Regions from separate parts of the Colwellia sp. BRX10-9 genome, predicted to be linked through region 1. Evidence: predicted binding sites of a transcription regulator. Region 1 holds the regulator's gene; each other region holds the start of a gene.
What was found. Region 1 encodes FNR, which switches genes on or off when oxygen is low (the NO sensors DNR and NnrR bind a similar motif). Its sites were predicted from a motif close to TTGATCTAGATCAA; they were not measured.
Positions count from the first base shown of each region.

Region 2: a site for FNR is predicted at 1,477-1,490, ahead of yegQ (tRNA 5-hydroxyuridine modification protein YegQ). Genes of this name have one in related genera too.
Region 3: a site for FNR is predicted at 5,135-5,148, ahead of H4J69_RS10520 (bacteriohemerythrin). Genes of this name have one in related genera too.
Region 4: a site for FNR is predicted at 3,197-3,210, ahead of H4J69_RS02755 (adenosylcobalamin-dependent ribonucleoside-diphosphate reductase). Genes of this name have one in related genera too.

Region 1 is NZ_JACGVV010000014.1:31,706-37,815, reverse strand. It holds gene H4J69_RS10070 (glucosaminidase domain-containing protein) at 1-122, shown strand, start outside; gene ttcA (tRNA 2-thiocytidine(32) synthetase TtcA) at 232-1,194, opposite strand; gene uspE (universal stress protein UspE) at 1,305-2,231, opposite strand; gene fnr (fumarate/nitrate reduction transcriptional regulator Fnr) at 2,381-3,100, opposite strand; gene H4J69_RS10050 (sulfite exporter TauE/SafE family protein) at 3,139-3,816, opposite strand; gene ccoS (cbb3-type cytochrome oxidase assembly protein CcoS) at 3,822-4,034, opposite strand; gene H4J69_RS10040 (heavy metal translocating P-type ATPase) at 4,064-6,110, opposite strand, start outside.
Region 2 is NZ_JACGVV010000029.1:20,770-26,879, reverse strand. It holds gene yegQ (tRNA 5-hydroxyuridine modification protein YegQ) at 1-1,395, opposite strand, end outside; gene H4J69_RS15180 (HDOD domain-containing protein) at 1,667-2,509, shown strand; gene tolC (outer membrane channel protein TolC) at 2,615-3,976, opposite strand; gene H4J69_RS15170 (NUDIX domain-containing protein) at 4,172-4,810, shown strand; gene H4J69_RS15165 (DUF1249 domain-containing protein) at 4,811-5,305, shown strand; gene H4J69_RS15160 (metallophosphoesterase) at 5,311-6,072, shown strand; gene H4J69_RS15155 (YqiA/YcfP family alpha/beta fold hydrolase) at 6,074-6,110, shown strand, end outside.
Region 3 is NZ_JACGVV010000015.1:39,740-45,849, forward strand. It holds gene H4J69_RS10510 (lytic murein transglycosylase) at 1-1,013, shown strand, start outside; gene H4J69_RS10515 (TonB-dependent hemoglobin/transferrin/lactoferrin family receptor) at 1,746-3,959, shown strand; gene H4J69_RS10520 (bacteriohemerythrin) at 4,473-5,039, opposite strand; gene H4J69_RS10525 (cytochrome D1 domain-containing protein) at 5,461-6,110, shown strand, end outside.
Region 4 is NZ_JACGVV010000003.1:35,145-41,254, reverse strand. It holds gene H4J69_RS02770 (Do family serine endopeptidase) at 1-1,243, opposite strand, end outside; gene H4J69_RS02765 (YhcB family protein) at 1,335-1,790, opposite strand; gene zapE (cell division protein ZapE) at 1,967-3,082, shown strand; gene H4J69_RS02755 (adenosylcobalamin-dependent ribonucleoside-diphosphate reductase) at 3,288-5,444, shown strand; gene H4J69_RS02750 (NrdJb) at 5,478-6,110, shown strand, end outside.

The DNA of each region.
Region 1 (6,110 bases):
CAGGATTACTGCGTTATTCTATTAGAGGCACTGATTATGTCTTAGAAATAACAGAAATGATCCGCCATAATAAAGTGTATTTTGATAAAATATTGTCGAAGCCAAAACCTAAGGTTATTTAGGCTCGGCTTATTTTATTACGCGTCAGATAATGATGGCGAGCGATAACATTCATTCTTTTAACAGGTGTTGTTATCGCGCTTAGATACTTGGTATTAATTAAGGTAGATTCTACTTTATTTCTATAATATTCAAACTGTTACTTAATGAAAGTTTGGCTTTTGAATTGTCTTCAATATTGACGTTGTTTGTTAATTGAGCGGCAATAATAGGTTCATCATCAAAAGCGATATCGCCACCATTGATAATGCCTGAATCAGCGTTAATCCCTTTAAAATCAAAAAGTTCACTGTCACACAAATGTGATGGAACCACATTGCGAATGGCAGTAAACATAGATTCAATTCGTCCTGGATGATTAACATTCCAGTCCTGTAACATTTTCTTAATGTTTTGACGTTGTAAATTAGGTTGAGAGCCACATAAATTACAAGGAATAATTGGGAACGCTTTTAGTTGTGCATATTGGATGAGTTCTGCTTCTTTACAAAAAGCTAACGGTCTAATGACGACATGCTCACCATTATCAGAGACCAATTTTGCTGGCATTGATTTTAATTTACCGCCATAAAACATATTTAGCATCAGTGTTTCAACCATGTCATCACGATGATGGCCTAGTGCAATTTTAGTTGCGCCTATTTCTGCAGCGACCTTATATAAAATAGCTCTGCGTAAACGAGAGCATAAACTGCAGGTGGTCTTCCCCTCAGGTATTTTATCTTTAACAATGGAGTAGGTATCTTCTTGCGCAATTTTATATTCAACACCTAAAGCTTCTAAGTATTCGGGAAGGATATGCTCAGGAAAACCGGGTTGTTTTTGATCAAGATTAACGGCAACAATATCAAAATGAATGGGCGCTGATTCTTTTAACAACATTAAAATAGCCAGAAGGGCGTAACTGTCCTTGCCACCCGATAAGCACACCATTATTTTATCGCCATCTTCTATCATATTATATTGCGCGATAGCTTGGCCAACATGTCGTCTTAAGCGCTTCTCAAGTTTACTCAGCTGTATTTTTTGGCTGGGTGTTAAAGATGTTATTGGTGTCGCTGATTGAGCGCTCATAGTGTTTCCTAGAGATATTTGAAATAAAAAGTATGAATTTTACCGCGCGTAGTATAGCAAAAAGCCAAGGAAATCCTCGGCTTTTTAATGGATATTTACATATTTCAATATTAAGCTAATGGCGAGAGGTAACCATCAGGTTTTATCGCTAAGACATCACAGTTAAGGCGGTCAATGACATGCTCTGCAGTATTACCAATAAGTGCCGCTGAAATCCCCGTTCGACCAATAGTACCTAACACAACTAATTCAGCATCAACGTGCTTAGAAATACTTTGAATAACATCTTCAGGTAAACCTTCTTTAACATGGGTATTTTTAAGCGGAATATTAAAGCTATTAGCATGGTCTTTCATCGCACTTTTGTGATGATTAAACATAGTGTCGTTATATTCAGAGGCGTTAAACTCTGGAATTTCAATGGCAATATTTACTGGCGTACCTGGATAAGAATTCACTAAATGGACATTGGCTTTAATCAGTGAAGAAAACACTATTGATTCTTGGGTTAACTTATTATTAAGCGCTTTGTGCTCATCATCATCGCTACCGATATTGAGTGCGGTAAGTAAATTACCATTGCTTGGCCAGCTATGGTCTTTAACCAGTAATACTGGGCAGGGACATTTCCTTAAGATATGCCAATCTGTTGGCGTAAAAATAACCGACTTTAGCTTGTCATGTTGATGGGTGCCTTTGATGACAATATCGAAGTTTTCAGCCAGTACTTTTTTTATGATCTTTTCAAATGGGCGATTATGCCAAATAATACAGGTATCTATGGTTATGTCTTGGTGATCAGTTTCTGAAATCTTTTCTTCTAACCATAGTTTACGATCATTAATAACCGATTGACGCATTGCTTCTCGCTCATCGCCAGAAAGCATGGTGGTCATTTCATAAGATAAATCATAAATGGTTAAAAATGCAGTGATCTGTCCGCCACTATGTCGTGCTAATTCAATCGCACGTTTCAACGCTTTTTGATTTTCAGTGGTTGGATCAATAACGGCTAATATTTTTTTATACTTATCCATAATATTTACTCCCTAGTTATTAAATAATATTAATAATAGACCATAATTAATAGATATTATTTGCTTTAAATCATAATATTTCAATAAAAAAAATGCTTAACATCTTTAATGTTAAGCATTTATCTATAATTATTTAAAAAAGCGATAAACTACAGTGAAGCACACTCGTTAAGTTTATCCATATTAAGTATTGTGATGAGTTTTCCATCAACTGTGATTAATTCATTTTTTTGAAAACGATTTAATAATCTACTGATGGTTTCAACCGTTAAACCAATATAATTACCAATGTCACTTCGCGTCATCGTTAGGCGAAAATCTGTTAGTGACATACCCCGTGCATGATAGCGACTGGCTAAGGTTGAAATAAAAGTTGCTAAGCGTTGTTCAGCATTTTTGCGGTTAAGTAGCGTTAACATTTCTTGATCTGAGCGGATTTCGGAACTCATCATGCGAAGAATTTGTTTTTTCAACTTAGGCATCGTATTCGATAATGAATCTAAAGTATTGTAAGGTATCTCACAGACCATAGATGTTTCTAAGGCTTTTGCAAAACTAGGATGCTCTGACTCAGCAATAGCATCAAAACCTAATAAATCACCCGCTAAATGAAAACCGGTAATTTGTTCTTCACCTTGTTCATTTACCGTAAATGTTTTGAATGTTCCAGAGCGAATAGCGTATAAAGCTTGCATTTTGTCGCCATCTTGGAAAATTTGTTCGCCTTTATGAATAGGGCGTTTACGGTCAATAATGCTGTCTAGTGTATCGAGTTCTTTATCATTTAAAGAGAAAGGTAAACACAGCTCGCTGATACTACAGTTTTGACAATGAATATGTTGAGATGTAGAACATGGCTTTTTATACATATTAACCTAAATGAGTTATCCCTAATTTATCGATCATATTAAAACAATTGCTGATATGCAAACATTAAACTGTATATTCCGTATGAAATTATCATTAGCGCCATTATTTTCTTGAATTTCGTGTTTGTTACCAACGACTTTATACCAAAAGAGCCAAGTGAAAGACTTAACAAGGCTGGTAAAGTACCTAAACCAAAACTGGTCATAATTAGGGCGCCACTGAGGGCACTTCCACTGGCTAAGGACCAAGTTAATGTTGAGTAGACTAAACCACAAGGTAACCATCCCCAGACTGCTCCTAATGCTAGCGCTTGTTTAGCATTATTAATGGGAATAAACCTTTTACTTAACGGGGATAGATAGCGCCAAAGGAACTTACCCATTTTTTCAACTTTTGATAGCCACATTAACCATTGGCCTAAATACAAGCCTAATAAAATTAAAAATACCGCTGCAAATAACCGTAAAAAACCTAATGGAACGCCAATATTCTTTATTGCAATAGAACTACTAAATCCAACGATTGCCCCAATTAAGCTATAAGAAAAAATTCGGCCAACATTATATGCACCGACCAGCTTAAATTTATCGCTGCCTTTTTGTTGCGGTGATATAGCAGATGTTAACATCGTTGTTATACCACCGCACATACCGATACAATGTCCCGAACCTAACAAGCCGATGATGAATGCCGATAAATAATCTATACTCAACATGGCTGTTATTTACTACCCGTATCATTCTTAGCTGTATTTTCGCTATGGGTTTCAGTGGACTTTTTGGTGGTAGTGTTTTCATCTTCATCAAACAAGATACTCATACCTTGTTTCTCTAAATCATCAAATTGTTCAGTTTTTACTGCCCAAAAAAATAAATAAATGGCGATAGAGGTTAGGATTATCGCTATGGGGATCAAAATATAAATAATGCTCATGGTCTTTATGCTCTATTATAAGTTTGCGTTTACTTTTTTAATAAACGTAACGAGTTAGTGATAACCAATATCGAACTTGCAGACATACCTATAACCGCCATATAGGGGGTAATGTAGCCTGAAACGGCAAGGGGCAATACAATAGCATTATAACCGAATGCCCAAAAATAATTTTGCCAAATAATGCGACGAGTTTTATTGGCGACTTGTCTTAATGTTGTTATCGACTTTAAACGATTATTGAGTAAGATAACATCGGCACCACTTTTAGCTATATCGGTGCCACTCCCCATAGCAATCGAGACATGGGCTGCGCCGAATACTGGCGTATCATTGACACCATCGCCGACCATAGCAACGGTTGAGTTTTTAGGCTGACTTTTTATTATCGCCATCTTATTAGCCGCAGTCAAAGTACTATGTATCTCGTCTAAATGTAGCAATGCCTGAACTTTTTCACAGCCAGCAGGGTTATCACCCGATAGCATGATGGTATAAATATTACTTTTCTTTAAGTCATCTAACAGCGTTTGGGCATCATTGCGAATTTCATCGCTTAAATAAAAAGCAGCGACTAATTGGTTGTCTGCTACTAATAGGCAAGAAGCCGTCGCAAATTCTGCCAACATACTTGATTCGCTAAGCAACCAATTAGGTTTACCGATTTGAAAGTTTTGACCGTTCACTTTCCCTTGAATACCAGCACCAGATTTAATTTCAACGGCTTGAGTATGGTAGGAGTAATCACGAAATGCTTTAAACGGTTTGGCTAAAGGGTGCTCAGAATAAGACTCGAGCGCTGCTGCTATAGCTAAAACCTGCTGCTTGCTATAGTTAAGCTTTTCATTATTAAAGCGCTTTATTTCATTAATAGAAAAATCACCAGAAGTTAAGGTACCTGTTTTATCAAAAGCAATAGTGGTTAATTTCGGTAATGTTTCCATAACATGTGCAGATTTGATCATGATACCTTCGCGGTTTAAGCGTGTGGTCGCACAGGTTAACGCTGTGGGGGTTGCCAGTGACAATGCGCAAGGGCAGGTAGCAACGAGTACCGATAAGGTGATCCAAAAAGCTTCTTCAGGTAAATGCTGTTGCCAATAAAATGCAGTGCCTATAGCGGTTAGTAAAATAATCGCAACAAAGTATTGAGCGATTTTATCTGATAATTTTGCTAATTTGGGTTTATGCGCCTGAGATGATTCACTTAATCTGATCAGTTGGCTTAAAAAAGAATGTTCACTGGCTTGTTTAACTTCAACGTTGATATTACCGTCACCATTTATAGTGCCTGCAAAGACAGTATCGCCTATTGATTTATTTAAGGGTAACTGCTCACCCGACAACATCGCTTCGTTGAGTTGGCTGCTGCCTGTAATTATTGTGCCATCAGCGGGAACCACTTCGCCTGGTTTTATGAGTACAATATCGAGAGGACGAAGTTTTTTTGCTGGTAGTATGACTTCTTTTTCTGTTCCTTTATCATCAATGAGTTTTGTCGCTATCATCGGCATTAACTTAAGCAAGTTAGCCGAGACTTCCGCGGCGCGACTTCTTGCTCTAAATTCTAAAAATTTACCAATAAGTAGTAAAAAAGTGAACATCGATACTGATTCAAAATAGACTTCACCTTGCTGAGTGATTGTTGCCCAAGCACTGGCCGAAAATGCCAGTGAAATCGCTATAGCAACAGGAACATCCATAGATAAACGCTTCACTTTTAAAGCATTAATAGCTCCCTTGTAGAAGGGTAATGCGCCATAGGTGACAATAGGTAAGGTCAAGAATAAGCTCGCATAGCGTAAATAGATTAAGTTGTACTCGTCCATGCCAGAAAAGGCGCCAAAGTATAAGCCAAAAGCGATCATCATGACTTGCATCATTAAAATACCAGAGATACCTAGGCGTTTAATATAATTATTACTTTGGGTTTTGTTAAGTTTTTCGGCGGTACTCGCTTTAAAAGGGAGGGCTTGGTAACCAATATTGCTGATATGATTAATCAGCTCACTAAGTTGTACTTCACTATTATTCCATCGAACAGTTGCACGTTGTGTCGTGGCATTTACATTAATT
Region 2 (6,110 bases), on a different contig from region 1:
TACTTGATTTTGTGTAAACGGTTGGCGTGTTGTGCCACCTTCATTAAGGTAGCGCATAATAATACCAAAAGTTAAATCGTGCTCAGTTACTAACGAAATTGATACTTTATGACCGGACCCTTTTGCGTCAATAATAACTTCACCTTTGGCGTTCTCCATATGAGATAAAACAAAAGATGTATTACCTAGCGGTGTCATTAACTCTAAACGGTCACCGACTAGAAATTTATTTTTTACTTCTATTTCTACTAAACCTGTTATTTCGTTGCGGCCTAATATTTCACCAACAAATTGCTGAGTATCACTTTTTGAATAACCGTAATCAGAATTTTGTGTGTCACTATGGCGGTGACGTTTTAAGAAACCTTGGGTATAACCTCGGTGAGCAAGATGTTCTAAATCGGTATTTAAATTTTGATTAAAAGGTTTATTACTTAAAGCATCAGAAATAGCTTGGCCATAAATTTGTGCTGTTCGAGCACAGTAATAAAATGATTTAGTTCGACCTTCAATTTTTAATGAATGCACGCCTATTTTTATTAAACGTTCTACATGTTCAACGGCACGTAAATCCTTTGAATTCATTATATAAGTACCGTGCTCATCTTCAAATGCTGGCATATATTCACCGGGTCGACCTTGCTCTTGCAATAAAATAATATCCTCAATTGGTTGTTGCTCTGGAATAATGATTTTAGCTGAATCAGGGATAAATAGTTCTGGTTTTACTTTAGTGTCTGGCTGTACCGCTATTATATCACCGGTTTCGTTTTCTTTTGCTTGGTGGCTATCATATTTCCAACGACAAGCATTTGTACATGTTCCTTGATTTGGGTCGCGTTTATTAATGTAACCAGACAACAAGCAACGACCAGAATATGCCATGCATAAAGCACCATGAACAAAAACTTCTAATTCCATTTCAGGGCATCGAAAACGAATCTCTTCAATTTCATCAAGCGATAATTCACGTGATAAAATAACGCGCTCAACACCTTGTTGATACCAAAACTTTACGGTTGCCCAATTAACCGCATTAGCTTGCACAGATAGATGAATTGGCATATCAGGGAATTTTTCCCGTACCATCATGATAAGGCCGGGATCAGACATGATCAGGGCATCGGGCTGCATTGCTATAACGGGCGTAATATCTTTAATAAACGTTGTTAATTTACTGTTATGTGCAGCAATATTATTGACTAAGTAAAACTTTTTACCTAGGGAATGAGCTTCATTAATACCAATTTTAAGATTCTCTAAATTGAATTCATTATTTCTCACCCGTAAAGAGTAACGGGGTTGCCCTGCGTACACAGCATCAGCTCCGTAAGCAAAAGCATAACGCATATTTTTTAAGGTTCCAGCAGGCGATAATAATTCAGGTTTTAGCATAATGAACAACATAGATGATTTATATTAGCTGTATTATAAAAACATCGTTTGTCATAGGTAAACAGCTTATCAGGCGGTTCTTTGATGAAAATCATATTAAGTGATTAAAAACTAGAATTTTAAATATTTGAGCATTTGTCTAATAAAGATACAGTATTGAAAAATTTACTAATATTTGACCTAAAATAATAATATAAGCAAAAAACTGTGCTACTTTTTAATGTAATACAATTGATAATTGACAAATGATAATAATAATTAAGGTGAGACTATGGGAACTGAAAATGCCCTTTATACAATTTTAGTAGAAAAAATTAAACAAGATGCGCTTGTACTTCCAACCTTGCCAGAAGTAGCACTGAAAGTGCGCCAAGCGGCGGATGATCCAAACATTAACTTAAAACAAATGAGTGATATTATCGGTCATGACCCTGCTTTATCTTTGGGTATGTTGAAAGTAGCGAATAGCGTTATTTTAGGACGTTCTGTTAAAGTTGAAACAGTCAACCAGGCTGTAACTCGCATTGGTTTGCGCCAAATCAAAAGTATCGCAACAGCGATGGCGTTAGAGCAAGTATTTGTTTCAAAAAATGAAATAGTTTCAATGTATTTGAAAAAGTCATGGAAAAAAACCGTCGATGTAGCCGCAGTTGCCATCAGTTTAATGACTTTTTATATCCAAGACCATAAACACACATCATTAACGTTAGACACCTTAACATTGGCGGCACTGGTTCATAATATAGGTGTTTTACCCATTTTAACTGAAGCTGAAAATCATCCTGATGTTTTCGCTAACCCGACTTTTTTACAGCAAGCTATTGCTAAGTTAGCTGCGGATATTGGTGGAGAAGTGACTAAAGCGTGGGGATTCTCAGATGAATTTGTCACCTTAGTAACCAGTTGGAGTGATTTAACGGTATTACCTTCTGAAACCCATTATTTGGACTTCATTCGTGCAGGTGCTATTCACAACGGTATTTTCAAGAATGTATCAACCTGTGAAGTGTTATTAAAAAGCTATGTGAATAAAGGTATTTTACCTGACGTGGACTTTATGAAAAGTGAAAAATTTCAACAGATGGTTACTGATGTAAAAACTATGTTTAGTTAATAACAATAAAGTTGTAGACAATAAAAAACCCTGAAATATCAGGGTTTTTTATATCTATAACTTTTAAACCTACAATTAATACTTCACAAAGGAAGTTTAATAAGCTTACTTAGCGGCACTTAACCCTTGATTGATGTTGATTAAGTCTTGCTCACTGATTGTACCTGCCGCACGTTTTAACGATAAAATTGATTGTACATAATTATAGCGCGTTGATGATAAGTTACGTTTTGCGTTATATAAATTACGCGTGCTATCTAACACATCAACAATAGTACGAGTTCCTACTTCAAAACCAGCTTCCGTTGCTTTTAATGCACTATCAGCACTAACAACAGATTGCTCAAGGGCTTTGATTGCCGAAACAGCAGCAATAACGGTGTTGTAAGCATTACGTGTATTACGAACAACATTACGATAAGTTAACTCTAAATCTTGGCTGGCAGCAACATAGTTGCTCTGTGCTTCGCGAACAGCACTTGACGTAGCGCCACCAGAATAAATAGGTACGTTTAACGTTATGCCGATAGACTGACTATCTAAAGCAGGGTTTTCAAAAGTGGCATTGTTTACTTCGTTATCTTGATCTCTAGCACCATAACTGCCCGATAAACTTAATGTTGGATAATGACCAGATCTTGCGATATTAATATTTTCTTTAGCAACATCAACCGCTATTTTTTGGCTAATTAAATCTAAATTTTTTGCTTCTGCTGTTTGTTGCCATTCATTTGCACTGTCAGGTATAGGGCGTGAGGTACTGAAACGTTCAGTGTTTAAAACACTTAAGTCTCTTGGATACACATTGGTAATTACCCTTAACGCTTCTTCTGCAGTGTAAACACTGTTTTCAGCGCGAATTTCAGAAGTAACGGCATTATCGTATTGCGACTGTGCTTCATGCACGTCTGTTACTGCTTTTAGACCAACAGAGTAACGTTGTTTTGTCTGTTCTAATTGACGCTCAATAGCCGCTTTCTCAGCTTTAGCAAAATCTAAATCGTCTTTAGCACTTAAAACATCAAAATAAGCGGTCGTTACTCTAACAATCAATTCTTGTTTTGCTGCTTGATAAGAAACATCACTGCGGTGCGCGGCTTTTTTGGCATTATCTAATCTTAACCATGTACTATGATTGTATAATGACATACTTAAACTTAAGCCATAGCGCAAAGTATCAGATTTATTGGTCAATGTTCTATTTGATGATTGCCCATCATCCGATGTTGGAATAAATTGATCTTTACTCATTGTGTAGCTAGCTGAAGCACTGATCTCTGGTAATAAAACAGCTCTGGCTTGATCTATGCCTTCTTTTGATGCGTTAAATAAAGCCTTTGATCTCAATACGGTAGGATCATTTTTTTGTGCTTGTTGATAAACGCCCAATAAATCTTCAGCGTTAACTAACGTAGTATTAGTTACACAAACCAAACCAATGATCAGTGCCGTAATTGTTTTTTTCATGAGTGAGCTATTCCTTTGAGTGTGCCATGTACGCTATATTATTATGATACTATCGTATCTTGATTTTTGAATTAGCTAAATAAAATAAGTGTTTGCGAATGCATTCTAGTGTAACAAAATGTTTTATGCTAGTGCTCGCTTTATTATAGTATCTTCATTTATTTTAAATTTTTATATGGGAAATAAAGCCACTCAATGCCTAACAAAAATACAAAACCATCAAAGTTTTCAAATAAAGACGTCACCATTTATCAACAAAAAACCTGCTACCAAGGTGTGTTTAAAATGGATGAGTATCAACTTAGTCATCGATTATTTGATGGTGGCGAAAGTAAAGTATTAACGCGCGAAGTTTTTGAACGTGGTCATGCGGTAGTCGTTATTCCTTACGATGCGACCTATGATCGTGTTGTGTTAATCGAACAATTTCGAGTTGGCGCTATTGGTCAAGGAGACACGCCATGGCTATTAGAGTTTGTCGCCGGTATGTTTGGTCAAGATGAATCGCCTATTGATGTTGCTATTCGAGAAGCTAAAGAAGAAGCCGACTTAACGTTAAATGCTAATCAACTCGATAAAGTGCTGGAGTATTTTTCAAGTCCTGGTGGTATGAGCGAAGTTATACATTTATATGTTGCTAATATAGATAGCAAAAATGTCTCAGGGGTGCACGGTTTAGAAACTGAAAGTGAAGATATTTTGTTGCATGTCATGTCAAGAGAACAAGCCATGTCGTTGTTAGAAAATGGAAAAATCACCAATGCAGCAACAATAATTGGGTTACAATGGCTACAGAATAACTTTCATCAACTACAGCAGAAATGGTCTTCGTAAATGATACAGCAAAGTAAAAAATATCAGCCAAGATTATCAACCTTAATGAATCTTTGTGAAGTTAACTATATGTTTTTAGTTCGCTTATTGGCCAGTCATAACGATGAAGAAGCGGTTGGTGATGAGCGGTGTTTTTTTATTTCTGATTTTTTATCTTACAAGATAACAATACTCGAAATTACTCGCTACACCAGCTTGGTGAGTATTCGCCAAGAACTGCCTAAGACAAAAGCAGTCGTTACTGGAGAAGATAACAATAATAAAACGGTGTTTGACCACATTTTACGTCCCAAAATGATTATCCGTTTATATCATGATGCTCGAATGGCTGAGGTGATCAGTAATCAAGACATTAAACAAGTTCAACCTCGTTACGATTACCCCAATAGTAAAATGCATTTACCTGATGAAAAAGAGCAAATTAATCAGTTTCTTAAAGAATGGCTGCAACTTTGTTTAAAGTTAGGCCAAGTCAACTTATCACTTTTTGAGTAATCCTTTTGTCTTCTATTTTTAAAATTGCGCAAATAAGCGACTGCCATTTGTTTTCTCAAACAGATGGTTTGCATCATGGTGCTAATGTTTACCATAATTTAGTCAGTGTTTTAGACGACATTAAAAATCAGCATTTAGTCGATGCTATTGTATTCACCGGTGATATAACTCAAGACCATAGTGAAAAGTCTTATCAACTTTTTGTGCAAGCTGTTGTTGAAAGTGACATAGCGATACCTTTTTATTATTTGGCGGGGAATCATGATGAACTCGAGTTATTGGATAAATATTTATCTGTTCCTCCTTTCAATCGTGAAAAAGTCTTTAATGATAAATATTGGCAAATTGTTTTACTTAACAGTAAAAGTGAAACACCGAAAGGTCTGGTAACACCAAGCGATTTATCTGCATTTGAGTCAATCGTTGATGATAAAAAACATCAATTAGTGATGATGCATCATCACCCATTAGATGTTGGTTATTTTATTGATCAACACGGTTTAGAAAATCAAGCAGAGTTTTGGCAAACGATTAATAAGTTTTCGAGTATCAAAGCTATTACCTGTGGTCATGTGCATCAAGCATTAACCTTGTATTCAGACCAATCACCAGCCATTCCCTTATTTACTTGTCCCGCTACATCGATTCAATTTGACACCAATAAAAGCGCTGGTGCTTCAAATGGACAAGGGCCAGGCTATCGTGTTTTTTCGCTATTTACTGATGGAAAAATAAAGTCAGACAGCTACTTTTTAACAAAGGAATAAAATGTCTAAACAGGTTAATATTTTATATCTACATGGTT
Region 3 (6,110 bases), on a different contig from region 1:
TTGAGCTCGATCAACGCCAACCTGAATTTAGTCAAAGCTTTGCTGATTATTTAAAATTACGCTTAACTAATTATCACATCCAAACCGGTAGAAAGAAATTAGCTGAGCATAAAGAGCTGTTTGACAAATTGTCTAAAAAATACGGCATTCCTGCACAGTACTTAGTGTCTTTTTGGGGCTTAGAAACTAACTTTGGTAGAAACAAAGGGAAAATGTCGGTGTTAAACTCTTTAGCCACATTGGCCTGTGATGAGCGACGTAGTGAATACTTTACCGCTGAATTATTTGATCTGTTTCATTTGATCGATAATAAAACGGTCACCACCAAGCAACTCGCTGGTTCTTGGGCCGGAGCCATGGGGCATATGCAGTTTATGCCCTCAGCATTGAGAAAGTATGCATTAGACGGCGATGATGACGGTAAAATAGATGTTTGGCAAAGTGAAGCCGATGCGTTAACGAGTGCGGCTAATTACTTAAATAGCATTGGCTGGTTAGAAAAAGAGCGTTGGGGTCGTCAAGTACAGCTGCCAAAAAACTTTGCTTTTCAACAAGTCGAGTTTGATCAGTTCTATCCCTTAGCAACCTTTAAAGCTTTAGGCGTAACACGTGCTAATGGTACTGCTTTATCTGATTATAAAATTGATGCTGAGTTAGTCTTACCTGCTGGCGCTGGTGGACCTGCATTTTTAGTCTACCCTAATTTTAATGTTATTATGAAGTGGAATTTGTCTGAGAATTATGCGCTTTCTGTTGGCTTGTTAGCTAACCGTATTCAAGGGGCTAGCGGCTTAAAGGTCAGTGCTCAAGATAAGGATGTATTATACAAGCCTGCTGAACTACAAGCGCTTCAGGAAAAGCTTAATACGTTAGGTTTTGACGTTGGAAAACCTGATGGTATTTGGGGACCAAAAAGTCGTAAAGCTATTCGTTTATATCAATTACAACATAATTTAATCGCCGACGGTTTCCCCAATAGTGCGGTATTAATAAAAGCAGGTATTCAAGGATAACTCTATTTATCTCTTAGTTAAGATATTTATGCTTATGCAATTGAGTGACTACATACTCATTAAGTCTTATTAAGACGCTTATATACGCCAATTGAAAAGATGGCGCCGAAGAAAAGGGAAGTTCAAGTAGGTTGATATTACTGAGTCTGTCTATGCTCAGTAATGTCTTTTGCGTTACCCTAATGTTTAATCTTCAGCTAAGTGCCTACTCAAAATTAAGTGCGTTAATACTAGTTTTACATCGGCACGATTTTTAATATTTGTGACGTTTTATGCAAAACACTCGGCCAGTTTTGCGGTAATCTTTCGCCCAGTCACATGCTAAGTCATAACATCCCTTTTATCGCTATATCAATAAAAAACTCCAGTATATTGTCGTTTGATAGCGTTTTCCTGTAATGACCATCATTCAAAGAACAAAGAGATGAATTGCATTTTATGTTAAATAAATAAGCTATAAACATCCTTCTTTATCTCAAAACATGATGTAGATCTAATTTTTAACAAATAGCCTTTCCAGCCAACCATTGTGTATGTATGTATTGTTTAAGATCATCATTTTTCTTTTTCGTTAATTTATAATCGCCACATTACTCATATGAAGTGCTGGAATTTTCAAAATAATGTACTTGGCAGTTGAATTATTTTATTTGCATTGGGATAAAATACAAAAATTTTGCTGATGAATTATTAAAGCACTTTTACTACTTTATGGTCATACAGGAAGTTAACATGTATAAAAAGTCATTAATTAATATAGCGTTAACAGCTATTTTATTACCGTCACATTTTGCTATAGCAAACAACAACGATGTTATTCATCAAGGCATTGATGAAAAAACTGAAGTTCTCGTTATTATTGGGAAAACACCACGAAAAATTCAAGACGTTGTCGGTGCTGTTTCAGTCATTAATAGCGAGACAATCGATAAACAATTAGTGCACGATATCGCTGATCTTGTTCGTTATCAAGCGGGTATCAATGTTATTAATTCTGGCAGTCGGTTCGGTGATTCAAATATTGCGATTCGTGGCATTTCCGGTAATCGTATTGCAACAGAAATAGATGGAGTACCGGTTGCAGAACAATTTAATGTCGGTAGCTATTCAAACTCAGGCAGAAACATGATCGACCCTGATTTGATAAAACAAGTTGAAATTCTACGAGGACCTGCGTCAAGTATATATGGCAGTGATGCGATAGGTGGGGTGATTTCTTATGTGACTAAAAAACCATCTGATTTACTCAGCCAAACAGACAAAGATGTCTATTTGGGGTTAAAAACAGGTTATTACTCAATTGATGACAGTAAGGCTATTTCTTTAAATACAGCTTTTGCTTATGGTAAGTCTAGTGCGCTATTTTCAGGGTCTTTGCGCAAAGGCCATGAGTTTGATCACAACACATCAACAGATTTAGCTAAAGATATTCAAGATAACGAAACTCAGTCTTTTCTTGCTAAGTACTATTATGAAATATCAGACAACCAAGAAATCAGTTTTAGTTATGATTACTTTTCACGTGATAGCCAAAGTGATATGCGTGCAATTTTGGGGTTAGGGCGTTTTGAGTCAACTCATTTATTACTAGGTGATGATGAAACTGTTCGCGAAAATTTTTTAGTAACTTATGATTTTGTTTTAGAAAATGATTGGTTAGAAGGTGGTTATATTCGACTTTATGATCAAAATACTGAAACACAACAACTCACTGATGAAAGCAGGGTATCTAGGGGTAAAGAGTACCTTTATGACAGAGACTTTTTTTATGAACAAGAAGTGCAAGGATTAAGGTTTAATTTTTATACTAATATTGATACTCGTGGTACCACTCAGCATATTGGTTATGGCTTAGAGTTAAATAAGAGTAAAACTAAAGAAATGCGAAACGGTGTACAAACTAATATAGCCACAGGTGTGTCAACAAATAACATTTTATCTGAGGTATTTCCTGTAAGAGACTTTCCTATTTCAGAGGTTAAAGAGTTAGGTATTTATATTAATGATGAAATTGCCATAGAGGGTACTAATTTCACCATTATTCCGGCGATTCGTTATGATCGTTATAAATTAACACCTAAACCTGATGTTATGTATTTAGAAGATAATCCTGCTACTGAAATTGTTTATATCAGTGAAGATAGTTTTTCACCTAAATTGAGTGTTGTTTATCAAATAAATAATAACAGCAAAGTCTATCTTCAATACGTTAAAGGTTTTCGAGCTCCCCCTTTTGAAGACGCTAATATTGGTTTAGACATTCCAATGTTTAAAATGCGAGCCATTCCAAACGCCGATTTAAAATCTGAAAAAACTCATGGCTATGAAATAGGTTATAGCGTTGATATTGAACAACATACATTTAACTTGGTTGGCTTTTTAAATGATTATAAAGACTTTATTCAAACAAAAGTTAACTTAGGGTTTGATCCAGCAGTGCAACGATTAATATTTCAATCTCAAAATATTGATAATGCAGAAATCTATGGCGTTGAACTTAGCTACAAAGGTAAATTTGATAATGTTTTTAATAGCAATAATAGTATAACTGCCTATGGTAATTTATTTTGGAGCGATGGTGAAAATAAAGATACAGAGCAACCATTAAATGAAATACAACCCAATCATGCTCTACTTGGTGTGCAATGGTTAAGTGCTGATGAAAATGCATCTATTGCATTTAATGCCAGCTTAGTTGATGGAAAATCAGATATTGATGATCCCGACAATAAGTTAGCTACAACGTCTGGCTATACAACGTTTGACTTGGTGGTTAATTACAGTTTTAGCGATAAAATAACTTTAGCTGCAGCAATATATAATATAACGGACAAAAAATACGCTCATTGGTCTGACGTAAACGGATTTGAAGCGAATGATCCACTATTAGATACCTTAGCTGCGGCGGGCATTAATGGCTCAGTACAAATCAAGTATGCTTGGTAGCTTAAGTTAGAAAAATATTAACACAAGAACTTAAGATGAATAAAAAGCCTATTATGAATAGGCTTTTATGTTCATGATGGCTATTTTTAGACAGCCTATCTTTCAAGGGATGAGTGTATCTTTGTTCGTCAACGATCAGTTTTGATTCTGATAAAAAACTGAATAGCTACATCAAGGTACGAAATAGTGCAGTGGCGTGCCTGCATTATCATTCTCTGCATCGATGTTATCGACACTTCTGTTTATATCGATGCAGTAGGAGAGTCAGGCAGCAGTGTTAAAATAAGGCAATACTCAGGTTATGTGTGTTGAGTTTTATTCGTCAATACATTGAGTGAGAATAATCCTTACCCTGGTGTAAAATCAACAAGGCTTAAATTGAACCTTTATTGCTTTTACTCTGAAACACTATTCTTTAGGTGATAAACAAACAAACGTAATAAAGCGGCCGATCACTAGCAATAATTTCTACAATAATAGAGATTTCTTTTGAGTAATATTTTTGGATACTTCTTACTTTACGCCATGTGCTGTTAAGCACTGGGTATATTCTTTGTCGGTGCCATTGATATGATTAATTAACCATTCTTTTAAGAAACTACTGACTTCAGATAGTGCGTCATGACCTTTTTCATCATACAAGCTAACGAATGATTCAACTTGAGCTATCATCACCTTATGTTGTTTTTTATGGGCTTCAACATCAATAAAATTATGCTCAACAAGTAAATTTTCTTCTCGTTCAAAATGATATTTTGTGTAAGCAATTAAATTACTCAATGCTTGACGTTCAAAATCTTCACTCATCGCATAGTCATAGGCAGTAGTGAACTGATTAAGTAAGTTAATCAGTTTTTTATGATCATTATCTAAACTTTCAATGCCGACGCTATATTCTTCTTGCCACTCCAGCTGATTGCTTTGATTTGTTTTCTTATAAATCAAAGGTACCAGTGCTAGCACAACAATTAATACCCAAGAAACTGGATTGGCCATGCTTGATAAAAAGCCTAAAAAAATAGCAACAATAATCAAACCAATAGTGGCGGCATATAGTAAAGACTTAGTGCGGTTATTCATAAATAATACCCCTAAAATTAATGTGGTTAAGTAGTTGGTTTCTGTGGTGATTCTAATACGAAAATAGCTTAAGTCTTCTAAAAACGCCTGATTTATTGACCTTGATCAAGTTGCAAATTCATTGATGACTAAAACTTTTAAAACTTGATCTGAATCAGGTTATTTATTCCTGAAGTAATGAATAGTTACATTTGTTTACTGGACTAACACTTTTTCTTGTAATTGATTTTAAGTTGCTTTCAATAATAAAGCGCGTAGACCAGAACGTTAACAACGACGAATTTGTTTATTGGTGTTTCAGTTTCGACTTTTATTAAAGCGAAATAACCGAAATTCTAATAAAAATAAAATTAGAGTAGAACACTGAAAAAATAAGAATTATCCAAAACATTAAGCTCGTAAAAATATCTGGAGAATGACGATGAAAATAATTAAATATGGCTTGTCAGCACTTGGTTTAGCAATAGGAATGGCCGTTACTGGTATTAGTCTGTCTGTATCAGCAACAGAGCCGACTTTGTCTGAGGCTGACTTTGATAAAGCGAAATTACAATACTTTCAACGCTGTGCTGGTTGTCATGGTACTTTGCGTAAAGGCGCAACAGGCAAAAATTTAGAGCCTGAAAATACTTTAAAAAAAGGCCAGCAACGTTTAGAGAAGATTATTTCTTTAGGTACTGAAGGTGGTATGAATAACTTTGACGATTTATTCAGTAAAGAAGAAATAGCTAATTTAGCGACCTTCATTCAGATGGAACCACCTATTCCTCCAGAAATGTCTTTAGCGCAAATGCGCTCTTACACCAAAGAATATGTAGCACCGAAAGATTATCCAACTAAACCAATGCATGGTTTAAATTGGAAAAACTTCTTTGTTGTTATCGAACGTGACGCAGGTACTGCCGCCATTATTGATGGTGATACTAAGAAAATTATTGCTCACCTCGATACGGGTTACGCAGTACATGTCATTAAAGGTACAGAACATCATAAAGTTGACCATGCAAAAGATATTGGACGTTTTTGGTACACCATTGGTCGTGACGGTAAAGTAAATAAAATTGATTTATG
Region 4 (6,110 bases), on a different contig from region 1:
GGTTTATTCCGCTGATCACGTCACCTCTTTGTAAACCAATAGCGGCGGCGGGACTTTCTTCTTCGACTGACTTAATATCAATACCTTGATCATTCGTACTATTTTCAAGTTCAGCGCCATCTAACATTCTGTGAATGCTTGCGGCCTCTACTTTTGCTGTTTCTTGTTTTTTAAGCGTAACGTCATAAGTCTTTTCTGAGCCGTCTTTTTTGATGACCGTTAATTCAACAGACTTGCCTGCGCCAATCGAGCCAATCTTTCCTCGAATGGCGGCAAACGTTTTCACCACTTTTCCGTTCACTTTGGTAATAACATCACCGGACTCAATACCGGCATCGGCAGCAGCAGAATCAGCAACGACTTGCTCGATAAAGCCACCTTGGCTCGACTCGAGTTCTAGTGCCTTGGCGATTTCACCATTGACACTTCGGCCTAACACGCCAAGTACACCGCGGCGAACTTCGCCAAACTCAATCAATTGTCTAACAATGTTATCGACCATATTACTGGGTATGGCAAAGCCAATACCCACATTGCCACCATTAGGGCCTAATATCGCCGTATTAATGCCAACAAGTTTACCGTGTAAGTTAATGAGTGCGCCACCTGAATTACCGCTGTTAATAGCAGCATCAGTTTGAATAAAGTCTTCGTAATTCTGCGCGTTTAATCCGCTACGTCCTAAAGCACTTATAATACCTGAAGTGACGGTTTGACCTAAACCAAAAGGGCTACCAATGGCAACAGCAAAGTCTCCAACTCGTATATCATCTGAGTCAGCTAATTTTACTTCAATTAAATCTTCAGCGTCTATTTGTAGTAAAGCGATATCACTACTGGCATCGGAGCCAATTCTCTTGGCGGTGATTTGACGACCGTCTTTTAACGTTATTTGAATTTCATCAGCTTCATTGATGACATGATTATTAGTAACTATGTAGCCTTGTGCAGCATCAATAATGACCCCTGAGCCTAAACCTCGAAATTCACGTTTTCTTGCTTGGTTTTGTTGAGGATTACCAAAGAAAAACTTTAAAGCATCTGGTACTTTAGATTTATCTTCGTGGGTACCGGTAACCGAAATTAGCACGACACCCGGAGTAACCTTCTCTAGCATCGGCGCTAAACTTGGCAACTGTTGACCACTAACGGAAAAAGGTAAATTGGCTTGGACGGGCAAACTTGCCACGGCAATAGAGCCGGAAAGAAGAATACTTGTTGCTAAAACAGACAGTTTTTTCATAAAAGAGACAACCTTCTTATAAACATAAATGATTAATGTAATTTTATACTTAACTAAAGACCTATGCTGTGTGCGTTAGTTCCAAAGAACATTAGCCTACATTTGTAACACTTTGTTTCTTGTCGGCAAAAAGTCCACTCGCTTGACCTGAGTAGTCAAGTGGTGGTTCTGTGCTTGTTTCTTCACTCTTACGTTCGGCTCGGCTGTGACGTAATGATACGGTTTGTGCAAGTTGTTCTTGTGTTTCTTTTGAGAAAAAAGGCATGCCATCAACGTCTGAAGGTGTTGCTTGTTTTAATAACTGCGTACTTTTTTCCATTTGCAACATGGCTGTTTGGCAAGTGCTATTCATTTTGTCCAAAAGTATTGTTGAATCATCTAAATGTTCTGCAACATCGAGTTTATATTGCGCTAAAGCGGCTTCACTATTACTAACGCGTTCACTAAGTTTCTGGTTGTCTTGGACTGATGCAGATAAAAAACGACTAGCAACAAAACCTATTGCCGCACCAACTAATAAAAGAAAAATTGCTAAAACTATATCCATAGTGTCAAACCCTCGTTATATTCAATAAAATTAGTAAAAATATAGGAACTTATTTTGTATAATAGCGCTTCTGTTCGCGCTTACCTAATGAATATGATTGCGAATTTGTTAATTTCAAGAAAATATTTCATTAGTCCTGTAAAGACTTTGTGAAACAAAATATAAGTGGCCAATAAATGATCAAGCTTTCACCTCTAGATAAGTATAATGAAGATTTAACTCGTGATGATTTTTTACATGACGATGCGCAGGAAAATGCGGTAAAAAACTTACAGCGTCTCTATGAAGATCTTCAAAATAAACCCTTACCCGTTGAAGGATTTAAGAAGGTGCTTAATCGCTGGAAGCGCATTGTTGCCTCATCTGAAACCAAAACCATACAAGGACTTTATTTTTGGGGTGGCGTTGGTCGAGGGAAAACTTATTTAGTTGATACATTTTATGATTGTTTGCCTTTTGAAAATAAAATGCGTGTTCACTTTCATCGCTTTATGCACCGTGTTCATCAAGAATTAAAAACATTAACCGGGCAAGCTGACCCATTGAAAATAATTGCCAAACGTTTTGCTGATGAAACCTGTATTATTTGTTTTGATGAATTTTTTGTTTCCGACATTACCGATGCAATGATCCTTGGCGCTTTGTTTGAAGAATTATTTGCACATAATGTTACTTTAGTGGCAACGTCAAATATTATACCTGACGGTCTGTACCGAAATGGTTTGCAACGCGAACGTTTTTTACCAGCTATTAAACTCATCAATAAACATTGTGATGTGGTAAATGTCGATAGCGGTATTGATTACCGTTTGCGAACCCTAGAGCAAGCCGAGATTTACCATGCTCCACTTGATGCAGAGGCAAGTGAAAACCTGGCGCAATATTTTATTCAATTGTCGGTCAAACCAGGTAAGAAAGATGTTGACGTTAAAATAAATAATCGCTCATTATCGGCGATTGAAGAGTCAGACGGTATTGTGCACTTTGACTTTTCGGTGTTGTGTGAATCCGCACGTAGTCAAACTGACTATATGGAGATAAGTCGTTTGTATCACACGGTATTATTAGCAAATGTTAAACAAATGAGTGTCGATCGTGAAGATGCGGCCCGTCGATTTATTGCCTTGGTTGATGAATTTTATGAACGTAATGTAAAATTAATTATTTCTGCTGAAGTCGAAATGGAAAATTTATACAGCCACGGCGGTTTGGAATTTGAGTTCAAACGTTGTTTAAGTCGTTTACAAGAAATGCAGTCACATGATTATTTAGCAAGTAAGCACTTACCTTAGTGAGATAGTAAAACTTACTTAAAGATAATTATAAAAATGCCGATTTAACGATCGGCATTTTTTTATGCCAACTTTAGCGTTATTACGCTAACTAGCTATATGTTGTGTTATTTATTGATCTTGATCGCAATATGTAGTGCTTTGGCTTTTGTCATTTATTTTTATAGGTAATATACACCAAAAATAAAATGATAAAGGAATGCTGATGACAAACGCTTTTTCACCAGGCTTAGCGACAAGTATTAAATTACAAGCCGCTTCAGTTGATATTTGGGATAAAAAATACCGCTTAAAAGACAAACATGGCCACCCGCAAGAGAATACTATTTCAGAAACATTTCATCGAGTTGCCTTAGCGCTCGCGGATATAGAAAATAAAGATAAGAAAAAGTGGTACGAGAAATTTGTTTGGGCGATGGAATGTGGCGCCTATCCTGCGGGACGAATAATATCAAATGCAGGTGCCAAAAAATTTAAGCCCGCCACATCAACAATAAACTGCACGGTTTCAGGCACTATCGACGATTCAATGACGGGTATATTAACTGCGGTGCACCAAGCAGGCCTAACGTTAAAGGCGGGGTGTGGTATTGGTTATGAATTCTCAACTTTAAGACCTAGTGGTGCCTTTGTTGCTGGCGCCGGTGCCACAACTTCAGGTCCACTGTCGTTCATGGATATCTTCGATAAAATGTGTTTTACCATTAGTTCTGCCGGCGGGCGGCGTGGTGCGCAAATGGGGGTTTTTGATATCTCTCACCCTGATGTTAAACGTTTTATTTTAGCGAAGCGCGAGGATGGTCGGTTACGGCAATTTAATTTATCACTACTGATCAGTGATGAATTTATTGCTGCTGTAAAAAATCAACAAGACTGGTTACTCAATTTTCCTATTTCTCACCAAGAGTTACTTGCCGATGATATCGCTATCACCGATCGGGATAAAATACTCTTCAAAGAGAATTATTTTGATAACGCTTATATTAAAAAACATAATTATGTATTGAATCATGAAGGTAAAATCGCCTGTAAAATTTATAGCACGATACCAGCTGTTAGGCTGTGGGATATGATAATGAGCAATACATTTGACTATGCTGAACCAGGTTTTTTACTCATTGACCATGCTAACGAAATGAATAACAACTGGTTTTGTGAAAAACTACGTGCAAGTAATCCCTGCGGCGAACAAATATTACCGCCCAACGGTGCTTGTCTGCTGGGTTCAGTAAATTTAGTTAAATTTGTTGAGCAACCTTTCACTTCTAGTGCGAAATTTAATTGGGATAAATACCGCGAAGTTATTAAAGTTTTTACCCGCATGCTCGACAACGTAGTAGAAATTAATGGCTTACCACTGCCTGAACAACAGCAAGAAATTCAAAGTAAGCGCCGTCATGGTATGGGGTACTTAGGATTAGGCTCAGCTCTGACATTATTAAAAATACCTTATAATAGTCCTGAAGCCCTGGCTTTTACTGACAAAGTATCAAAAGTTTTAGCGATAACGGGGTGGCAAGAAGCGTTAAATTTAGCAAAAGAAAAAGGTCCTGCGCCGATACTTGCACAAACGTTCGTGGTAACTCAGCAAATGCTAGTAAAACGCCCCGAAATGATAAAAGACGGCATAAAAGTGGCGGATAAAATAAAAGGTTCAGTTCTGCACGCAAAATACAGTCGTTATATGCAGCGTATCGCTGAAGAAAATCCTGAACTTGTCGAAGCGTTAGCTGAGGTTGGCGCCCGTTTTACACATCATTCTTCAATAGCACCCACAGGCACTTTAGCGCTCAGTCTAGGTAATAATGTATCTAATGGTATTGAACCAAGCTTTGCACATGAATATCACCGCAATATTATTCGTCAAGGTAAGAAATCAAAAGAATCCGTCGCTGTTTCAAGTTATGAACTGCTGGCATATCGTCATTTTATCAATAAAGATGCTTTGGCATATAGCGAAGATGACAATAAAAAGCTGCCTAACTATTTTGTATCTGCCGATGCCATCGCTCCTAAAGAACATGTTGATATTCAGTCTGCGGCACAATACTGGATAGACTCGTCTATTTCAAAAACAATTAATGTTCCAACTGATATCGATTATGAAAACTTCAAAGATATCTATTTGTATGCATACGACCAGGGCTTGAAAGGCTGTACGACTTTTCGTTTTAACCCAGAAGTCCATCAAGGCGTATTAGTAAAAGACGAAGAACTCGCTAATGTAACGTATCAGTTTACCTTAGCCGATGGCACTGAGATTTTAGCGAAAGGTAATGAAGAGGTGGTTTACGACGGCGAAACGCATACGGCTGCAAATCTTCATGACGCTTTAAAAGAAGGTTACTACGGTAAGCTCTAAAAGCCCTGGCAAAAAATAACGAGGAAACTAATAATGAGAGAAATTAATCAAGCGATCACTGCGGTTAAGGTGTTAGTTGCTGATCAGCTGCCTGTTAAAGAAAAAATAAAAGGCATCGCGGATAAACTCACCGAAAGTACAAAACGTCCTGAAATGTTAATTGGTTCTACTTATAAAATAAAACCGCCAGTATCAGACCATGCTCTTTATATTACTATTAATGATATTTTGCTCAATCAAGAAAGTGACCAAGAAACTCGCCGTCCTTTCGAAATTTTTGTCAATTCAAAAAATATGGAGTTTTATTCTTGGGTAGTGGCGCTAACACGGGTTATTTCAGCGGTATTTCGCAAGGGAGGTGACTGCACCTTTTTAGTCGAAGAGCTAAAAGCAGTATTTGACCCCAAAGGTGGCTATTACCAAAGAGGCACAGGTATATTTATGCCATCGGTGGTCGCTGATATTGGCCATGTTATTGAAACACATTTAAAGGCATTAGATATGTTGCCAAAAAGTGAAAGAGATAACCACCAACAAGCCTACATTGAGGAAAAGCGCCAAACAATAAAAGCTAAAGAGGGAAGTGAGCTATTAGCTTTTCCAACCACAGCAAGCCAATGTGTAAAATGTTATCAAAAGTCGGTAATCTCATTAGACAATTGCCCT